DNA from 3 places in the Halomonas koreensis genome. Region 2 is predicted to be linked to each of the others. Evidence: riboswitches for the same ligand, from Rfam matches in the RefSeq annotation. Region 2 holds a riboswitch; each other region holds the start of a gene.

Region 1 (6,710 bases), on a different contig from region 2:
TGGATGCTGTCATGGATCAGCGGCCGGCCGTCCTCGCCCAGGGTCACCCGCCACACCACGCCGTCCAGGCGACCGCCGAGGATATCCAGGGGCCCGGTGCGGGTGCGCGCCGGGAACCACAGCGTGTAGACGAGCTGCGGCAGCACCGCGCCCCGGAAACGGGTGTGGGCGAGGCGCACGTCGGCCTCCGGGCGACGGGTGTCCACCGCCGGGAGGGGCCCATCCGGGCCGCGCCGCCATACCGGGGCACCCGGGCGGTCGTCGTGGCCCCGGGTCTCGATGACGAAGACCGGCGCATGGTGGGCCGCCAGGCGCCGGAAGGCCTCGTCCTCGAGGGTCAGCAGGCCCAGCGGGCTGCGCGGCGCCTCGCGCACCAGCCGGGCGGCGGCCTCGGTATCGAGCGCCTCCCCCGGCGGGGCCCCGGGCACGTAGCGACGCACCTCGGCCGCCGCCGGGAAGGGCTCGCCGAAGGCCGCGAGGTAGCCGTCCCGCCAGCGCTCGTAGCCCAGGGCGATGCCCAGGCGCGTCAGCGGATAGAGCCCCAGCACCCGCCAGGCGTCGAGGTAGTGGTCGGGCGCCTCGACCGCCTCCCCCAGCGCCGTACGCGCCGGGCCATCCCCCGGCCCCGACAGCTCCTCGGCCAGCAGGCGCTCGCCGCAGGCATTGGCCGCCGCGGCCGGGTCGTCGCCGGGCAGGCGGTGGACCAGGCGTGCCCGCAGGGAGGCAGGCAGGTTGGCGGCCTCGATGCGGCGCGCCACGGCATCGCGCTCGCGCAGCCGGGCCAGCCAGTCGACATGGCGCGGGGCGTCGGCATCGACGGGAAGCTCGGGGGCAAAGCTCGCCAGCAGCCGGTCGATGCGCAGGTAGGGAAAGCCGGGGACCGGGGCGGCGCCGGCGTCGGCGACGCCGGCCTCGGCCACCGCGGCATCGAAGGCGGCCAGGCGTTCGCGGCACCGCCGCTGTTCGCTCCCCGGCTCGGCCCGCCAGGCCGGGGCCGCGGCGCAGCCCGCCAGCAGCGCGGCGCCGAGCAGCGCGGCCAACCCCCGGGCGGCCATGACGCTACTCCGGCCGGTCGGTCACCGCCCCGGTCGAGGCGGAGCTGACCGTGCGGGCGTACTTGGCCAGCACCCCGCGGGCATAGCGCGGCGCCGGCGGTTGCCAGGCGGCCCGGCGACGCGCGAGTTCGGCCTCGTCGAGGGCCACCTCGAGGGTATCGGCCTCGGCGTCGATGGTGATGGTGTCGCCGTCCTCGACCAGCGCCAGGGGCCCGCCGTCGAAGGCCTCGGGGGTGACATGGCCGACCACGAAGCCATGGCTGCCGCCGGAGAAGCGGCCGTCGGTGATCAGCGCCACCTCGCTGCCCAGGCCGCGGCCCATGATCGCCGAGGTGGGGGTGAGCATCTCGCGCATGCCGGGCCCGCCGCGGGGGCCCTCGTAGCGGATCACCACCACGTCGCCGGCCACCACGCTGCCATCGTTGATGCGCGCCTGAGCCTCCTCCTCGGAGCCGAACACCCGAGCCGTGCCCGAGAAGCGGGTGCCCTCCTTGCCGGTGATCTTGGCCACCGCCCCCTCCGGCGCCAGGTTGCCATGCAGCACGCGCAGGTGACTCTGGGGCTTCAGCGGCGCCTCGAGGGGGGCGATGATGTCCTGGTCCGCCGGATAGGGGGCGACGTCGGCAAGGTTCTCGGCCAGGGTCGCGCCGGTCACCGTCAGGCAATCGCCGTGCAGCAGGCCGGCCTCGAGCAGGGTCTTCATCAGCGGCAGGATGCCGCCGATCGCCACCAGCTCGCTCATCATGTAGCGGCCGCTGGGGCGCAGATCGGCCAGCACCGGCACCCGGCGGCCGATCTCGGTGAAGTCGTCAAGCGTCAGCGGCACGCCCACGGCGTCGGCCATGGCGATCAGGTGCAGCACCGCGTTGGTGGAGCCGCCCAGCGCGATGACCAGGGTGATGGCGTTCTCGAAGGCCTCGCGGGTCATGATGTCCGAGGGCTTGATGTCGCGATCGAGCAGGGTCAGCACCGCCTCGCCGGCGCGACGGCAGTCGTCGCGCTTGTCCGCCGACACGGCGTTCTGCGCCGAGCTCCCCGGCAGGCTCATGCCCAGCGCCTCGATGGCCGAGGCCATGGTGTTGGCGGTGTACATGCCGCCGCAGGCGCCGGGGCCGGGAATGGCGGTCTCCTCGATCCGCTTGACCGCGATGAGGTCCAGGTCGCCGCGGCTATGGGCGCCCATGGCCTCGAACACCGAGACGATGTCGGTGTGGCCCTCGCCGGGCAGGATGGTGCCGCCGTAGACGAAGACGGCGGGCCGGTCGAGCCTCGCCAGGCCGATCAGGCAGCCCGGCATGTTCTTGTCGCAGCCGCCCAGGGCCACCAGGCCGTCGAAGCCCTCGCAGCCCGCCACCGTCTCGATGGAGTCGGCGATCACCTCCCGCGACACCAGCGAGTACTTCATGCCCTCGGTGCCATTGGCGATGCCGTCGGAGATGGTGATGGTGTTGAAGATCACCCCCTTGCCGCCGGCGGCATCGGCCCCGTCCCGGGCCCGCTCGGCCAGCTCGCCGATATGGCTGTTGCAGGGGGTGACCCGGCTCCAGGTGGAGGCGATGCCCACCTGGGGCCGGGCGAAGTCGGCGTCCTCGAAGCCCACCGCCCTCAGCATGGCGCGGCTGGCCGACTTGCCGACGCCATCCACCACCGGGGCGGAGTGGCGACGGCGCGGGTCCCGGGGCGTCTCGCTCATGGCACGACCTCCTCTTTCGGTTCGGGGAACCTTCAGAGGGTGGTCGCCAATGCCCGGGCTGGCAACCGCTCAGGCGGCGCGACGCACCGCGGCGGGCCGCCACCAGGCCACCAGCAGGGCCACCAGGCTGGAGGCCGCCAGCGCGCCGAGGAAGGGCGGCAGGGTCGGCACCCCGCCCGGGAAGCTCGCCGCCAGCAGGCCCGCGGCGAGGCTGCCCGAGGCGATCCAGCCCGGCAGCACGGCGCCGGCCAGGCCCGCCACCCCACCGGCCAGGGCCGCGGCGGCGCTCATCCGCGGCCACAGCCCGAGCAGCACCGGCACCACGATGGCGGCGCACAGCAGGTCGGCGATCAGGAACAGCCGCAGCACGGAGAGCCCCTGCAGGGCGATGGCCACCACCGGCACCATCAGCGCCACGGTCACCCAGCGCGCCGCGCCCAGCGAGCGGCCGCGCGCCGCGCCGCCGGCCACCACCAGGGAGGCGATGCCGTTCTGCAGGGTATCCACACTGGAGGCCACCAGGGTCACCGCCAGCACCAGGGCCGGCAGGGCCAGCCAGGCCGGCGCCTCGCCGAGCAGCGCGAAGAAGGGGATCGGCGGCTCGCCCAGCGAGACGCCCGCCATGGCGGCCAGCATCCCCAGGCCGCCGACCACCGCCACCACCAGCACGGTCACCGCGCCGCCCAGCCAGGCGCCCCGACCCAGCGCCCGGGCGTCCCGGGCCGCCCAGACCCGCTGCCAGTAGCCCTGGTGGAAGAGGTTGGCCGCGGTCACGGCGATCACCAGGGTCAGGGCCACGGCCAGGGCATCGCCGGTGGGAATGGCAGGCATGGCGGCGTCCGCCGGCAACGCCGGCAGCCGCGTCAGGGCCACGCCGCCGACCAGTCCCAGCAGCGCCAGCAGCAGCCAGGCCTGCCAGCGGTCGGTGGCCAGGCTGGCCCGCAGGCCGCCCAGGGCCGTGTAGACCAGGGTGGCCAGCGCCACCCCGACCACCACCAGGTTGGCGGGCACGTCGGAGAGCAGCCCGGTGATGGCGCCGATGGCGGTGAGCTCGGCGGCCAGGAAGCAGGCCATGTAGAGGATGGAGACCAGCGCCACCCAGCGTCGCACGCCGGAGCCGAAGCAGGCGCCGGCATACTCGCCGATGCTGCGCCCCTCGGGCAGGCGGCGGCGGATGGCGGGCCCGAAGGCGCCGAGCACGATGAACGGCAGCGCCGAGCCCAGGGCGTAGCCGGCCAGGGCGACCGGGCCGGCGAAGGCGCCGATCTCCGGCGGGGCGAAGAGGATCCAGGCGCCCATCCCGGAGGCCAGGAAGGACAGCCCCAGGGTCGGGGCGGACTGGGAGTTGCGGGCGGTGACATAGTCGTCGAGGGGGCCATCGGCCCGGCGGGCCCGCAGGCCCAGGACGGTAAAGCAGAGCAGCGCCGCGCCGAGCACGGCTGACGTCAGGTAAGGCATGTCGCACTTCCTCCGCCGGCATGAACCGGATCAGGTTCCAGGGTCAGCGTCGAACGCTCTCTCAGCCCCGCGTGGCGGGACTCCCCTGGCGACAGTGGATGAATTGTCGTTGACGAACCTCAAGATTTTCGACGCTAAGTCGATATAGGCTCGTGACACCATGATGCCACAATGACGCCAGCCTTCGCACGATCACCCCGAGAGCCCGCCATGCCGTTTACCGAAGCCAAGGAACACGCGCCCGGTCGCCTGCACCGGATCTTCGCCGACCCCTACACCGCCTTCGACAACCTGGTCGGGGAACGCCTGCTGCACCTGCGCGTCGCGCTGGATACCCTGCTCGGCGAGCCGATGCGCGACGGCCGGCTGACGCTTCGGGTGATCCACGGTTGGGAGAACGGCGGCTGCGAGCCCGCGGACCTGCACCACAGCGAGCGCCGCCTCGGCGGCTTCGAGGACTTCCGGGCCCTGGCTCGCCACTACCATGAAGCCGCCGAGGCCCTGGCGCCGCTGCCCCGGGACGACACCTCGCTGCTGGCCGCGCCCCTGGCCGAGGCCATCGCCGACGCCGAGGCGGCGGGCCAGGCCGTCGACGCCGAGACCCGCGAGCTGCCGGCCCGCTGGCCGGCCTTTCCCCGGGGGCTGTCCCTCTACACCTTCTTCAAGGTCTATCACCGCCTGACCTACGGCGAGGACGACGCCTACCGCTCGATTCGCTGCGAGACCCCCGCGGGCCAGCGCGAGATCCACGAGTTCCATCTCGAGGAAGGCGAATTCGCCATCGTCGTGCCCGCCGAGGGCGAGACCGGCGAGAGCGTGCTGATCCTGCACGAGAGCCAGCTGGAGCCGGTGCAGGCGCTGCTGGAGGAAAGCCTGGCCGCCGCCTGAGGCGCCGGCCGGCACGCCGTCAGTCGAAGGCGATCACCTGGCGGATGGCCCGGCCCGCGGCCAGCGCCTCGAAGCCCGCATTGATCTCGTCCAGCGACAGCACCCGGGACAGCAGCCTATCCACCGGCAGCCGCCCCTGGCGGAACAGCCCCGCATAGCGCGCCACGTCGCGCACCGGTACGCAGCTGCCCACGTAGCTGCCGCGCAGGGTGCGCTCCTCGGCCACCAGGCTGACCTGCGGAATGGCCAGCTTGCGCTCGGGATGGGCCAGGCCGCCGGTCACGGTCAGCCCGCCCCGCCGGGTGATGGCGTAGGCGAAGGCCAGGGCCTGCTCGGAACCGGCCATCTCGATGGCCACATCGACCCCGCCGCCGGTGGCCGTACGGACCCGCTCCTCGGCATCCGGCGCCGCGCTGTTGACCGCCAGGGTCGCGCCCAGGGACTCGGCCAGCGTCAGCTTGTCGTCGTCCAGGTCCAGGGCCACGACCTCCCCCGCGCCGGCCACCAGGGCGCCGAGCACGGCATTGAGCCCCACCCCGCCGAGCCCCACCACGGCCACCGACTGCCCGGGACGGATGCCCGCCGAGTTGACCGCCGCCCCCACCCCGGTGAGCACGGCGCAGCCGAACAGCGCCGCGTGCGCGAAGGGCAGGCGCGGATCGATGGGCACCAGGGAGTGCCGGGAGACCACCGCATGATCGGCGAAGGCCGAGACCCCGAGGTGATGGTGCACCGGCGTGCCATCGACGCGGCGCAGGCGACGCTCGCCGCTCGCCAGGGTCCCGGCGGCATTGGCCGCGTTGCCCGGCTCGCACAGCGCCGGGCGTCCCTCGGCGCAGGGGCGGCAGTGGCCGCAGCTGGGCACGAAGACGGCGACCACGTGATCGCCCACCGCCAGGTCGGTCACCCCGCGCCCCACCGCCGCCACCACCCCGGCGGCCTCGTGGCCGAGCGCCATGGGCACCGGGCGCGGCCGGTTGCCGTCGATCACCGAGAGATCCGAGTGGCACAGCCCCGCCGCCCGGATCCGCACCAGCACCTCGCCGTCCCCCGGCGGGTCCAGCTCGAGTTCCTCGATCGCCAGCGGCTGACTCTCGTCGTAGGGGCGCTCGGCCCCGATGGCCTGGAGAACGGCGGCGCGGATCTTCATGGCAGTGACTCCTTTCGCGGGTAACCCGGGCGGGATGGCGTGGGCGAGGGCCGGCTCAGCCCTCGCGGGGCACTCGGCCCATCAGGTAGAACTCGTCGTTGGGAGACGTGGCGGTGAGCGTCACCAGCCGGTTGGAGAGGCCGAAGAAGGCGGCGATGGCGCCGATGTCCCAGATGTCGTCCCGGGTGAAGCCGACCGCCGTCAGCCGCGCCTCCCAGTCGTCGGTGAGCTCGCCGACCTCCAGGCCACAGTGCAGCGCGAAGTCGAGCATCACCCGGTGGCGCTCGCCGAGCGGCGCGGTGCGGTGATTGACCGCCACCTGATCGGCCAGCAGCGGATCCTTGCTGTAGATCCGCACCAGGGCGCCGTGGGCCACCACGCAATACAGGCAGCGGTTGCGCGCGCTGGTGGCCACCACGATCATTTCCTTCTCGGCCTTGGTCAGGGTGTCGGACTCGCGCTCCAT
Region 2 (6,710 bases):
TGCGTTACCTGGAGGAGTCGAGCTACGACTTCGATGCCGTGAGCCTGGGCGCCACCTTCCACTTCTGAGGCCGAGCCCCATGACGACGACGCCCCCGCCGTGCATCACGGCGGGGGCGTTCGCGTTGCCGGGCGGGTGGTGCCGCGTCAGACCTCCTTGTAGAGTTCGGCGCCCTGTTCGCGGAACTTCTCCGCCTGCTCGGCCATGCCGCGCTCCACCGCCTCGCGATCGCCGTCGAGGCCGTTCTCGGTGGCGTAGTCGCGGACCTCCTGGCTGATCTTCATCGAGCAGAACTTGGGCCCGCACATCGAGCAGAAGTGGGCGACCTTGGCGGAGTCCTTGGGCAGGGTCTCGTCGTGGAACTCCCGGGCGGTGTCCGGATCGAGGCCCAGGTTGAACTGGTCCTCCCAGCGGAACTCGAAGCGCGCCTTGGACAGGGCGTTGTCGCGGCGCTGGGCGGCCGGGTGGCCCTTGGCCAGGTCGGCGGCGTGGGCGGCGATCTTGTAGGTGATGATGCCGGTCTTGACGTCGTCCTTGTTGGGCAGCCCCAGGTGCTCCTTGGGGGTCACGTAGCAGAGCATGGCGCAGCCGTACCAGCCGATCATCGCCGCGCCGATGCCGGAGGTGATGTGGTCGTAGCCCGGCGCGATGTCGGTGGTCAGCGGCCCCAGGGTGTAGAAGGGCGCCTCGTCGCACTCGGCGAGCTGCTTGTCCATGTTCTCCTTGATCAGGTGCATGGGCACGTGGCCGGGGCCCTCGATCATCACCTGGACGTCGTGCTGCCAGGCGATGCGGGTCAGCTCGCCCAGGGTCTCGAGTTCGGCGAACTGGGCCGCGTCGTTGGCGTCGGCCACCGAGCCGGGGCGCAGGCCGTCGCCCAGCGAGAAGGCCACGTCATACTGCTTGCAGATCTCGCAGATCTCCTCGAAGTGCTCGTAGAGGAAGCTCTCCCGGTGGTGATAGAGGCACCACTTGGCCATGATCGAGCCGCCGCGGGAGACGATGCCGGTGGTCCGCTTGGCGGTCAGCGGCACGTAGCGCAGCAGCACCCCGGCGTGGATGGTGAAGTAGTCGACCCCCTGTTCGGCCTGCTCGATCAGGGTGTCGCGGAACACCTCCCAGCTCAGGTCCTCGGCCACCCCGTTCACCTTCTCCAGGGCCTGGTAGATGGGCACGGTGCCGATCGGCACCGGGGCGTTGCGGATGATCCACTCCCGGGTCTCGTGGATGTTGGCCCCGGTGGACAGGTCCATGACGGTGTCCGAGCCCCAGCGGATGCCCCAGGTCATCTTGTCGACCTCGTCCTCGATGGAGGAGGTCACCGCGGAGTTGCCCAGGTTGCCGTTGATCTTCACCAGGAAGTTGCGGCCGATGATCATCGGCTCGGATTCCGGGTGGTTGATGTTGCACGGGATGATCGCCCGGCCGGCGGCGACCTCGTCGCGGACGAACTCCGGGGTGATCTCCTCCGGCAGGCGGGCGCCGAAGCGCTCGCCGGGATGCTGGTGGCCGAGGATGCGCTCGACCTCCTCGCTGCCCAGGGCTTGCCGGCGCTGATTCTCGCGAATGGCGATGAATTCCATCTCCGGGGTGACGATGCCCTGGCGGGCGTAGTGCAGCTGGGTGACGTTGCGGCCGGGCTTGGCGCGGCGCGGCGTGCGGGTCAGGTCGAAGCGCAGCGGGGCGAGCATCGGGTCGTTGGCGCGGCGCCGGCCGTACTCGGAGGTCGGCCCGTCGAGGAACTCGGTGTCGTCGCGTTCCTCGATCCAGGCCCGACGCAATTCCGGCAGGCCTTTCCGCAGGTCGATCTCGGCCTCGGGGTCGGTGTAGGGGCCGGAGGTATCGTAGACCAGCAGCGGCGGGTTGGCCTCGTCGGCCCCGGAGGTGCGGGTCGGCGACAGGCTGATCTCGCGGAAGGGCACGCGGATGTCGGGCCGCGAGCCCTCGACGTAGCGCTTGCGCGAGCCGGGCAGTGCCTGGATCGCGGCCTCGTCGACGCGGGCGCTCTCGGCGAGGAAGTGGTCGGTCTTAGCCATCGGTCGGTCTCCCAGGGGTTGGCGTGTTGTCGGGGAGGACCGCAGGGGAGGACAGCGGCCGTCGCGCACAAGGCGCGGCGGCGTGTCGCTTGATCCCTACGCTGGTCCTAGCCAGTTCAGGTTCAACGGGATCCATGCTCGGCGCTTGCGCCGCATGATCTCAGCCGTCGTCAACGGCACCCCGTCAAGCGAGTGGTATGGGCGGTGGTCATCCAGTGTGCCGGCCGCGCCTGGCACCGCCAGGGCCAGGCGCGGCCCGTCGATGGGGCCAGCGGCGCTCAGTCAGCGCGATCCAGCCCCATCTGCCAGAAGTCGATCTCCAGCCGGGTGGCATCGCGGAAGATGCCGGCCAGCCGCGCGAAGCGCGCCGGCGTGACCTCGGCCAGGCGGGCATCGAGCCAGGCGCGCTCGGCGCGCATGGCGGCCTGGAAGTCCTCGCTTTCGTACATGGCGATCCAGGCCTCGAAGGGGTTGGCCTCGCCGCGCACCGTGAAGGGCTGCTCGGCAAGCCAGCCCGCGATCTCGCCGTAGCCCACCAGGCAGGGCGACAGGGCCACGCGCAGGTCGAGCAGGTCGCCGCGGCTGCCGGCATCGAGCACGTAGCGGGTATAGGCCAGGGTGGCGCGAGCCTCGGGCAGGGCCGCGAGGTCGGCCTCGTCGATGCCCCAGTCGCGGCAGAAGCCGATGTGCAGGTCCAGCTCGACGTCGAGGATGGTCTTCAGGCCGTCGAAGGCCTGGCGCAGCTCGGCGAGGTCCTGGCTCTTGTAGGCGGCCAGGGCATAGGCGCGGGCGAAATGCACCAGGAACAGGTAGTCCTGCTGCAGGTAGTGGCGGAAGGCGCCCGGCTCGAGGGTGCCGGCCCCCAGGGCGCGGACGAAGTCGTGCTCCACGTAGGCGCGCCAGTCGTCCTGGCAGGCGGCGGTCAGATCACTGAAGCGGTAGCCCATCATGCCTCCGATCGGGTCGGGATCCGGAGGGCGGGCGCAGCGGAAGCGGGGGGAGGGGCGACGCAAGGGCCGGCGCGTCGTGCCCACCGCTCGATTCCCTACGCCGGTTCACGCGGGGCCGTGGCCCACGCCCACCCGGATCAGGTTCCACGGGATCGGCGCTGGATTGCCTGCGCCGTCTCAGCCGGATTCACCGGCACCCCGTCAAGCGAGTGTCCCCGAGTCTACCAGCTTGTCGGGCAGATGCCAGGGAAGAAATGGAAAGGTTTTCCAACGGTCAGTAGAGGCGCTGGCGCTTCCAGTCCGGCCGGCCCTCGAGCTCCTCGGGCGTCTTGCGGTAGCGCTTGTATTCCCACTGATACTGGGCCGGGTCCAGGGCGATCACCGCCTCCACGCAGGCATTGACCCCGGCCGCCGAGATCGCCTCGTCGGTATCGTGGACCCGCTCGTCGGCGGCCAGGAAGTGCAGCGCGAAGCCGCGCCCCGGCAGCCGGCGGGCCACCCCGGTGACCACCCGAGCCTCGGTGCGCGCCACCAGCTTGGGCAGCAGGGTGGCGGTATAGGCCGGGCGGCCGAAGAAGGGCGCGAAGACGCCGCTGCCCCAGCTCGGCGTCTGGTCCGGCAGGATGCCCACCGCCTGGCCGCGCTTGAGCGCCTTGAGCAGGGCCGCCACGCCGCGCGGGTTGGTGGGCACCAGGCTCGCGCCGCGGCGCTCGCGGCCGCGGCGGATGACCGGGTCGAGGGGAGCGAGCTTGGGGGGCTCGTACATGGCGGTGAAGGGGAAGTGCCCCGACAGCCAGAAGTTGAGCACCTCCCAGTTGCCGAAGTGGGGGGCCAGCACGATCACGCCGCGCCCTTCGGCGCGGGCCTCGTCGAGCAGCTCGCGGCCGTAGATCTCGAGGATGCTGGCCTCGACCCGCTCCGGGGCGCCCATCCAGGCCAGGCCCAGCTCGAGCATGGTGGCGCTGGAGTGGACCAAGCTGGCCCGGGCCAGACGTCGGCGCGCGGGCTCGGCGAGTTCCGGGTAGGCCTGGGCCAGGTTGATGCGGGTGACGCGGCGCTCCCGGCCGCTGGCCGCCTGGACCAGCGGGCCGAGCAGCCGCGACAGGCGCCACAGCGCGGCCGGGCGCCAGCCGGCCAGCCCGCGCCACAGGCCGGCGATCAGCCGGGCCTTGAGGCGGTCGGCGGAGGTGTCGTCGCTCGCCGCCATGCCTCAGACCAGCCAGGTGTCCACGTCGTCGGGGGCGCGCTGCTCCTGCAGCCCCTTGAAGCCCTTGACGCAGCGGATGACCAGCCAGACCACCGCCGCCAGCCAGGTGAGGAAACCGATCAGCACCAGGGTCAGCAGGCCGGAGACGGCGAAGTAGACCAGGCCGATCCAGAAGGTGCGGATCTGGTAGCGATAGTGCTCGTCCAGCCATTGCGGGCCCTTGCCGCGGTAGACGTAGGCGATCACCACGCCCACCAGGGAGGTCAGCCCGCCGGTGATGATGCCGGCCAGGTGCAGGGCATAGACCACCATGGGCATGGTGGTGTCGGGCGCCGGGGTGGTTTCGGTCACCGTGCGGTCCCGGTCGAGAGGGTCGTGGTCGTTCATCGATCGTCCTTGAGGTGGATGGAGCGGCGTCGGCGCCCATGATACCGGCCCACGCCGACGATGCCAGCCGGGCTCAGCGTCGCGGCCGGCTGATCTCGAGCAGGTTGCCGTCGGGATCGCGCAGGTAGAGGGAGTCCAGTTCGCCGGTGGCGCCCTGGCGGATCACCGGGCCCAGTTCGACCTCCACCGAGAGCGCCTCGAGGTGGCGCTGGACCTCGTCCAGCGGCAGTCGGCTGCGCAGGCACAGGTCCTGGCTGCCCGGGGTCGGGGTGGCCGCGCGGGGGGTGATGTCGGTGGCGGTCCAATGCAGGCGCAGGGCCATGTCGCCGAGCATCAGGTCCACCCGCTCCCGGTCCCGGTAGCGGACGTCCAGGCCCAGCACCCGGGTATAGAAGTCCACGGCGCGGGAAATATCGGTCACGGTGATGACCAGGTGGTCCAGACCTGACAGCATGCATGCCTCCTTGGAAGTGAGTCCTGTGCAGAGAATACGATGATGCCGACCTGTCCGCTATGCGCATCCCCCCATCCCGTTGCCTATCATCGCGATGCGCGACGGGACTATCTCCAGTGTCGACAGTGTGAGCTGGTGTTCGTGCCCGCCGAGCAGCGACTGGGGCCCGACGAGGAGAAGGCGGTCTACGACCGGCACGAGAACTCCCCGGACGACCCCGGCTATCGTCGCTTCCTGTCGCGGCTGTTCGAGCCGCTGGCGGCGCGGCTGCCCCCCGGCGCCCGGGGGCTGGACTTCGGCGCCGGCCCGGGGCCGACGCTGTCGGTGATGTTCGAGGAGGTCGGTCATCCCATGGCCATCTACGACCCCTTCTACGCCCCGGACCGGCGCGCCCTCGCGGCTCGCTACGACTTCATCACCGCCACCGAGGTGGTCGAGCACCTCTTCGCCCCGGGCGCCGAGCTCGAGCGCCTGGCCGGCCTGCTGGCGCCGGGAGGCTGGCTGGGACTGATGACCAAGCGGGTCCGCTCGGCGGAGGCCTTCGCCGGCTGGCACTACATCCTCGATCCCACCCATGTGTGCTTCTTCAGCGAGGCGAGCTTCCGCTGGCTGGCGGCGCGGCTCGACATGGCCGTGAGCTTCCCGTCCGACGACGTGGCATTACTGCAGCGACGCGATTCGCCGGGGGATCCATAAGGCGCCGTCATGCCGCCCCGGCCCGGCCCTCGCGGGCCTGCCGCGGGGATTGGCGAGGGGCCAGGCCGGGCGTATGATCGCCGCTCGAGACCCGCCGCTGCCCTCCCGGCGGCGGGTCGTGACGCCTTCCCCTCGCGAGCCTTCCCTCATGTCACGGCAGCTTTTGCTCATGGCCCTGGCCCCCCTGCTGGGGCTGTTCATCCTGGGAATCGGCAACGGCTTCCTGGCCACCCTGATCACCCTGCGTCTCGACGCCGCCGGCGAATCGCCGGTGGTCATCGGCTGGGTGTCCTCCGCCTACTTCATCGGCCTGGCGCTGGGCGCCATGCTCAACGACCGCCTGCTGCTGGCCATCGGCCATATCCGCGCCTACGGCAGCTTCGCCTCCCTGGTGGCGGTGACCGTGCTGCTCCAGGGGCTGGTCGACGCCCCGGCGGCCTGGTTCGTGCTGCGCCTGATCGGCGGCTGGGCCACGGTGGGCGTCTTCCTGGTCATCGAGAGCTGGCTGCTCACCGCCGGCGATGCCGGGGTGCGCGGCCGCCTGCTGGCGTTGTACATGATCGCGCTGTACGCCGCCGGGGCGCTCGGCCAGCTGCTGCTCGGCGCCATCAACGCCCTGGGGCCCGCGGCGCCCTTCATGGTGATCGGCCTGCTGGCCTCGCTGTCGGTGCTGCCCATGGCGATGATTCCCCGGATCACACCGCTGGTGGAGAAGGCCGAGCCGCTGTCGCCGCTGCGCCTGATCACCCTCACGCCCACCGGCGTGGCGGGCAGCTTCGGCTCGGGGCTGGCCGTGGCGGCGGTCTACACCCTGCTGCCGCTCTACCTGCAGCGGGTGGGCTTCGGGGTGCAAGGGGTCGGTCAGCTGATGGCGGTGATGGTGCTCGGCGCCATGCTGCTGCAGTACCCGGTGGGGCGCTGGTCGGATCGCCATGACCGCCAGCTGGTGCTGATCGCCCTGGGCGGGCTCTGCGCCCTGA
Region 3 (6,710 bases), on a different contig from region 2:
CGCCGCGGAGGTCGTGGACGACGACCGGCGCACGGCCTTCCACCTGGCGGCCTGGCTCCACGACTGCGGCAAGCTGACGACCCCCGACGAGGTCATGGAGAAGGCCACCAAGCTGGAGACCCACTACGACCGCATCCACGAGATCCGCACCCGCTTCGAGGTGCTGTGGCGCGATGCCGACATCGCCTACTGGCGGGGCCGCGCCGAGGGCGGCGACGAGGCGGTCCTCGCCGAGGCCCGGGCGCGGCGGCGCGACGAACTGCAGGAGGCCTTCCGGCTGATCGCCGAGCTCAACCGGGGCGGGGCGGCCCTGGACGACGACCGGGCGCGGCGCCTCGAGGCGATCGCCGAGTGGCGCTGGTGGCGGCACTTCGACGACCGCCTGGGCGTCTCGGACGACGAGGCCGAGCGCCTGGCCCGGGAGCCGGCGCCGCCGTTGCCCGCCGAGGAGCCGCTGCTCGCCGACCGCCCCCGTCATCGCATCGCATGGACGGCCCGGCCGCCGCCGGTGGCCGCGGACGATCCCGCCAACCGCTGGGGCTTCGACATGCGGCCCCCCGAGGTGGCGGGGCACCGCGGCGAGCTCTACAACCTGCGGGTGGCCCGCGGCACCCTGAACGCGGTGGAGCGCTTCCGCATCCAGGAGCACATCGTCCAGACCATCATCATGCTCGAGTCGCTGCCCTGGCCGGCCCACCTGCGCCGGGTGCCGGCGATCGCCGGCAACCATCACGAGCGCATGGACGGCCGGGGCTACCCCCGGGGCCTGGTGCTGGCCGAGGCCAGCCTGGAGGAGCGCATCATGGCGGTGGCGGACGTCTTCGAGGCGCTGACCGCCGCCGACCGCCCCTACAAGCCCGGCATGCCGGTCTCCCGGGCGCTGTCGATCCTGGCCGGCATGGCCCGGGAGGGACACCTGGATCCCGAGGTCTTCGCGCTGCTCCTCGATAGCGGGGTCTGGCGCCGCTACGCGGAGCGCTTCCTGGCGCCGGACCAGCGGGATGCGGTGGATGTCGCGGCCCTCAAGGCCGCGGCGGGGCTCGCCGACGACGATAGAAGATGAAAATGCCCGTGACGGCCGCTATTCGCCCTGTACAGGGCATCGTCGTGGGTCATAATGCTCTCATGTAGCGTGTCATTCATCAGGGGAACTCCGATGCAGCCCAACCCGGTTCCAGGCGGGCGAGCCCTCGCCGTCGTCCTTCTCGCCATGACCGCCCTGCTGCTGGCCAGCGTGGCGCAGGCCGGCAATCCCCGCTATGCGGGCATCGTCATCGATGCCGACAGCCACGAGATCCTCTATGCCGAGAACGCGGAGGCGCCGCGCTACCCGGCCTCGCTGACCAAGATGATGACCCTCTACCTGCTGTTCGAGGCGCTGGAGGGGCGCAGCCTGAGCCTGGACCAGCCGCTGCCGGTGTCCCGGGCGGCCGCCGCCATGCCGGCCACCAAGCTCTACCTCCAGCCCGGGGATCGCATCCCGGTGGAGACGGCGATCGAGTCGCTGATCGTGCGCTCGGCCAACGACGTGGCCGTGGTGGTGGCCGAGGCGCTGGGCGGCAGCGAGCGCCACTTCGCGCGGATGATGACCGCCCGGGCCCGGGAGATGGGCATGCGCGACACCACCTTCCGCAACGCCTCCGGCCTGCCCGACGACGCCCAGGTCACCACCGCCCGCGACATGGCCGTGCTGGCCCGCCGGCTGATGCTGGACTTCCCCCAGTACTACCCCTACTTCTCGCTGCAGCGCTTCACCTGGCGGGGCAAGACCTATCGCGGGCACAACCGGCTGCTGGCCGACTATCCCGGCGCCGACGGCCTCAAGACCGGCTTCATCCGCGCCTCCGGCTTCAACGTCGCGACCTCGGCGGTTCGCGACGGCCGCCGCATGCTGTCGGTGGTGATGGGCGGCTTCACCGCCGCCTCCCGGGACGAGCACATGGCCGACCTGCTGGATCGCGGCTTCGTGCGGGCCTCGCTGTCCGACGGCGCCGGCTGGCTGGCGCGCACCGCCATCACCGACGAGCGCCTGATGCCGCGCCGCGCCGCGCCCATGCCGCCGCCCACCGGCGGGATGCTGGCCGCCCGGAAGGCCGACGCGCCGGCGCCCGAGGCCGCGGCTCGGCCCGCCCCCGAGGGCGGCGGCGTGGCGCCCTCGCGCGACGAGGTGGTGGTGGCCGCCGCCGAGGCGGATCCGCTGCGCTCGCTGATCGCCGAGCAGGCGTCGGTCGCCGGCGGCGGCTGGGGCGTGCAGGTCGGGGCCTTCCGCGACCCCGGCGACGCCCGGCGACTGGCCGACCGCGCCGCCGCGCGCCTGGCGGCGGAGCTGGCCGAGGCGCGGGTCGCCGTGCCCCTGGCCGAGGGCGCCGGCGTCTACCGCGCCCGCCTGGTGGACCTGCGCGAGGGTCAGGCGCGCAGCGCCTGCCGTCGCCTCGAGGCTCAGGGCATGGACTGCATGGTGGTCAGCAGCCGCTGAGGGTTGCCGCCCTTCCTCATTCCGATTAGCGTGGAGGATTCCCGCCCCGTCGGCTCGCCGACGGGGCGGTTTCCGTCCATGCGCATCACCACCGGGAGGCGGCCGCCATGTCAGCGTCGTTCAAGGGAATCCTCTTCATGTGCGGCGGTGTGCTGTGCCTCGCCCTGGGGGACGCGATCACCAAGTGGCTGGGCGAGACCCACTCGCCGCTGCAGATCATCTTCTTCCGCACCCTGGTCTCGCTGCCGCTGATCGCCCTGATCGCCCGCTACAACGGCGGCCTGCGCACCCTGCGGACCCGGCGGCCGGGCATCCACCTGCTGCGCGGGCTGATCTTCGCCGCGACCATGATCTGCTTCATGTGGGGGCTGACCCTGCTGCCCCTGGCCGAGACCACCGCCATCGCCTTCGCCGCCCCGCTGTTCGTCACCCTGCTGTCGGTGCCGCTGCTCGGCGAGCGGGTCGACCTGCCCACCACGCTGGCCACCGCCCTGGGCTTCGTCGGGGTGCTGGTGGTGGTGCGGCCCGGCGGCGAGAGCTTCCAGCCCGGGGCCCTGGTGGTGGTGGCCGCCGCGATCTTCTACGCCCTGACCATGATCACCGCCCGCCGCTACGGCGACCGGGAGCACCTCTGGGCCATGGTCTTCTACACCACCCTGGTGCCGCTGGTGATCTCCACCCTGACCCTGCCCTGGGTGTGGCAGACGCCGGCGCCGCTGCACTGGCCCGCCTTCCTGGTGGCCGGGGTGCTCGGGGTGGGCGCCATGACCGGCCTGACCCTGGCGTTCCGCTACGCGCCGGCGGCGCTGGCCGCGCCCTTCGACTACACGGCGCTGCTGTGGGCGGTGCTGCTGGGCTGGTGGTTCTGGGACGAGGTGCCCGACCTCTGGGTCTTCGCCGGCGGCACCCTGATCATCGCCAGCGGCCTGGCCATCGCCTATCACGAGCGCCGCACGGCGCTGAATCGCCGCCCCAGCGCCTGACCCCGCGTCAGCGACGCGGGAAGGCGCGGGCCGCGGCCTCCGGGTCCGGGGTGCCGCAGATCGCCGAGATCACCGCCAGGCCGTCGGCCCCGGCCTGGCGCACCGGCTCGACATGCTCGGCCTTGAGCCCGCCGATGGCCACCGTGGGCAGTGGGCTGGCGGCGGCCAGTTCGGCCAGCCCCTCGAAGCCCAGCGGCTCGGCGTGATCGCGTTTGGAGGGGGTGGCGAACACCGGGCCCAGGCCCAGGTAGTCGAGGCGGCCCGCCTCCAGGCGGGCCAGCTGGGCTCGAGTCTGCACCGACAGGCCGAGGATGGCCTCGGGACCCAGGGCCGCCCGGGCCTCGGCCACCTCGCCGTCGTCCTGGCCGATGTGCAGGCCGTCGGCGCCGCTGGCCAGGGCCACCTCGAGGCGGTCGTTGATGATCAGCGGCACCCCGCTGCCGGCCAGGGCGGCCTTGAGCCGGCGGGCCAGCGGAATCAGCTCGGCGTCGGGGGCGTGCTTGTCGCGCAGCTGGACGACGCTGACCCCGCCGCGCACCGCGGCGAGCACGGTCGCCTCCAGGCCATGGGCCGCGCACAGCTCGGGATCGGTCACCAGGTAGAGGGAGAGATCAAGGCGCATCGGTCAGCTCCAGGCGGGCGTGCTCGGTGAGGGTGGTCGCGTCGAGGGCATGCAGGGCGTCGAGGAAGGCCACGGCGAAGCTGCCCGGGCCGCGGGCGGCCTCGCCGGCCTGCTCGCCGGCCACCGCATAGCTCGCCAGGGCCGCCACGGTGGCCGCGAAGGGATCCTCGGCACCGGCCAGGAAGGCGCCCACCACCCCGCTCAGCGAGCAGCCCAGGGCGGTGACCCGGGGCATCAGGGGGTGGCCGCCGGCCACGCGGGCCAGGCGCGTGCCGTCGGTGACCAGGTCGCGCTCGCCGGTGACCGCCACCACCGCGCCGCTCCGGCGGGCCAGGCTCGCCGCGGCGGCCTCGGCGCCCTCGGGCGCCGCGGTGCTGTCCACCCCGCGCCCGCCGCCGGTGCGTTCGGCCAGGGCCAGGATCTCCGAGGCGTTGCCGCGGATCACGCTCGGGGCCAGGGCCAGCAGGCGGTCGCCGGCCTCGCGACGGAAGCGGGTCGCGCCCACCGCCACCGGGTCGAGCACCCAGGGGGTGCCCGCCGCCGTCGCGGCGCGGGCGGCATCGTCCATGGCGTCGAGCCAGTGGGGCGAGAGGGTGCCGATGTTCAGCGTCAGGGCGCCGGCCAGGGCCGCGAACTCGGCGGCCTCCTCGCGGGCATGGACCATGGCCGGCGAGGCGCCCAGGGCGAGCAGCACATTGGCCATGGGGTTCATGGCGACGTGATTGGTGATGTTGTGGACCAGCGGGGTGGTCGCGCGCACGCGGGTCAGGTGCGCGGCGGGATCGAGGGAATGCATCGGGCCTCCTGGCGAGGGGAGGCGCGGGCGTGGGGCCGGCACGACTCCCTCCGCCGGCATTATCCGGGTCAGGTGGTGAGGGTGCCTCTCAGCCGGCGGCTCCCGCCGACGCCCCTGTCGTCTGGCGTCACTATCCCCCGGCGGGCCCGCCCTTGTAAAGCGCCGGCCCGCCGGGTCAGGCGGCCAGCTGGAGCGCGACCAGCGTCAGCAGGCCGGCCTGGGTGAAGTGGCGCAGGCCGGCCGCCGGGCAACGGGCCTCGTCCTCGGGGCTGGCCGCCGGGGCCTCCGGGCGCAGCAGCGCCAGGGCGGCGGCGGCGAGGCTGGCCAGGCCCAGCGGCAGGCCGGCCACCCCCCAGCAGGCGATCGTCCAGCCCGCGGCGAGCACCAGCAGGCCGGCGGCCGTCAGCCAGGCCGTGCGGCGCAGGCGGTCGTCGAGCGGCATCGGGTTCGGGGTCGTCATCATGGTGCATCCTGTTGTTGTGTCGCGGTCGATGAAACCACGCTAGCGGCGTTGGCTTAACGCCGGCTTAAATAACGATGACAGGACGATGTCAGGCGCGGGGCAGCCGGACCTTGACCCGCAGCCCGCCCCCGGGCGCGGTGTCCAGCCACAGCCGGCCGCGATGGCGCTGGACCAGGCGATCGACGATCGATAGGCCGAGCCCGGCGCCGGCCCCGGGGCCGGCACGGTGGAAGCGTTCCAGCACCTGGCGGCGCTGGTGCTCGGGAATGCCGGGGCCCCGGTCGTCCACCCGCAGGGTCAGGGCCGCCGGCTCGGCCGCCAGGGCGAGGTCGATGCGGCTGCCGGCCGGCGAATGGTGCATGGCATTGCCGACCAGGTTCTGCAGCAGCGTCTGGATCGCCCCGGGTTCGGCGCGCAGTCGCCAGTCGGCGTGCTCGTCGGCGTCGAGGCGGATGTCCTGGCCGCGCTCGGCGGCCAGCGGCAGCAGCTCGGCCAGCGCCTCGCGGGTCTCGTGGAGCAGGTCGCCGTCCTGCGGCACGGCCGCCGACTCCTGGTCGGGCTCCAGCCGTGCCAGGGTCAGCAGCTGGCTGACCAGTCGGGTCGCGCGGGCCACGCCGTCGCGCAGCTGGGTCAGCGCCTCGCGCCGGTCATCCGGGTCCCGGGTGGCGAGGGCGTTCTGGGCATGAAGGTCGAGCACCGCCAGGGGCGTGCGCAGCTCGTGGGCGGCATCGGCGATGAAGCGTTTCTCGCGCTGACGCAGGTCGCGAAGCCTCGCCAGCAGGCGGTTGAGGGCGCCGACGATGGTCGACAGCTCGCGCGGCAACGGCTCGGCCGCGATCGGCTGGAGGTTGTGGGGATCGCGATTCTGGATCTGGCGGGCCAGGCGCGACAGCGGGCGCAGCCCCCAGCCGATCGCCCACCACAGCAGCGCCGCCAGCGCCGGCAGGCCGAGCAGGTCGGGGAGCAGGGTACGCAGGGCGATGGCGGTGACCAGCTCGCCGCGTACGTCCTCGCGCTCGCCGACCAGCACCCGGAGGCCGTCGTTCGGCGGGCTCAGGGCGAAGACCCGCCATTCGCGATCGGCCAGGGTCACGTCGCCGTAGCCGTCCTGGCGGGCGGTGAAGGGGCGGCGGGGAGCGCTGGACGAGCGCAGCAGCAGCCGCTCGCCCCGCCAGACCTGGAAGGCCACCTTGCCCTCGTAGCGATGCCCGGCGATGCGCTGATCGGCCTGCTCGGCGCGCTGCAGGGCGCTGTCCAGGGTGGCCAGCAACGCATCGCGACGCGCCTCCGGCAGCGGCGCGCGCATCAGCCCCTCCAGCAGGCGGGCGTTCTGGGCCAGGCGGGCATCGAACAGCTCCTCCACCTCATGG

The links. A riboswitch is a leader RNA that binds a small molecule or an ion and turns the genes downstream of it on or off. The one in region 2 is predicted to bind thiamine pyrophosphate.
Region 1: another riboswitch for thiamine pyrophosphate. It lies ahead of QC818_RS01175 (SLC5/6 family protein); the one in region 2 lies ahead of tenA (thiaminase II).
Region 3: another riboswitch for thiamine pyrophosphate. It lies ahead of thiM (hydroxyethylthiazole kinase); the one in region 2 lies ahead of tenA (thiaminase II).

The regions. Positions count from the first base shown of each region.
Region 1 covers NZ_JARWAK010000001.1:242,332-249,041, reverse strand. The annotation lists gene QC818_RS01185 (hypothetical protein) at 1-1,055, opposite strand, end outside; gene ilvD (dihydroxy-acid dehydratase) at 1,060-2,748, opposite strand; gene QC818_RS01175 (SLC5/6 family protein) at 2,818-4,206, opposite strand; TPP riboswitch at 4,196-4,303, opposite strand; gene QC818_RS01170 (hypothetical protein) at 4,417-5,094, shown strand; gene QC818_RS01165 (zinc-dependent alcohol dehydrogenase family protein) at 5,114-6,244, opposite strand; gene QC818_RS01160 (peroxidase-related enzyme) at 6,300-6,710, opposite strand, start outside.
Region 2 covers NZ_JARWAK010000010.1:20,918-27,627, forward strand. The annotation lists gene QC818_RS11955 (outer membrane beta-barrel protein) at 1-68, shown strand, start outside; gene thiC (phosphomethylpyrimidine synthase ThiC) at 147-2,036, opposite strand; TPP riboswitch at 2,113-2,230, opposite strand; gene tenA (thiaminase II) at 2,315-2,983, opposite strand; TPP riboswitch at 3,061-3,197, opposite strand; gene QC818_RS11970 (lysophospholipid acyltransferase family protein) at 3,261-4,193, opposite strand; gene QC818_RS11975 (DUF4870 family protein) at 4,197-4,580, opposite strand; gene QC818_RS11980 (VOC family protein) at 4,654-5,034, opposite strand; gene QC818_RS11985 (class I SAM-dependent methyltransferase) at 5,074-5,730, shown strand; gene QC818_RS11990 (MFS transporter) at 5,879-6,710, shown strand, end outside.
Region 3 covers NZ_JARWAK010000006.1:37,341-44,050, reverse strand. The annotation lists gene QC818_RS08460 (HD domain-containing phosphohydrolase) at 1-1,063, shown strand, start outside; gene QC818_RS08455 (D-alanyl-D-alanine carboxypeptidase family protein) at 1,211-2,476, shown strand; gene QC818_RS08450 (DMT family transporter) at 2,584-3,459, shown strand; gene thiE (thiamine phosphate synthase) at 3,467-4,081, opposite strand; gene thiM (hydroxyethylthiazole kinase) at 4,071-4,877, opposite strand; TPP riboswitch at 4,906-5,003, opposite strand; gene QC818_RS08435 (hypothetical protein) at 5,053-5,340, opposite strand; gene QC818_RS08430 (ATP-binding protein) at 5,429-6,710, opposite strand, start outside.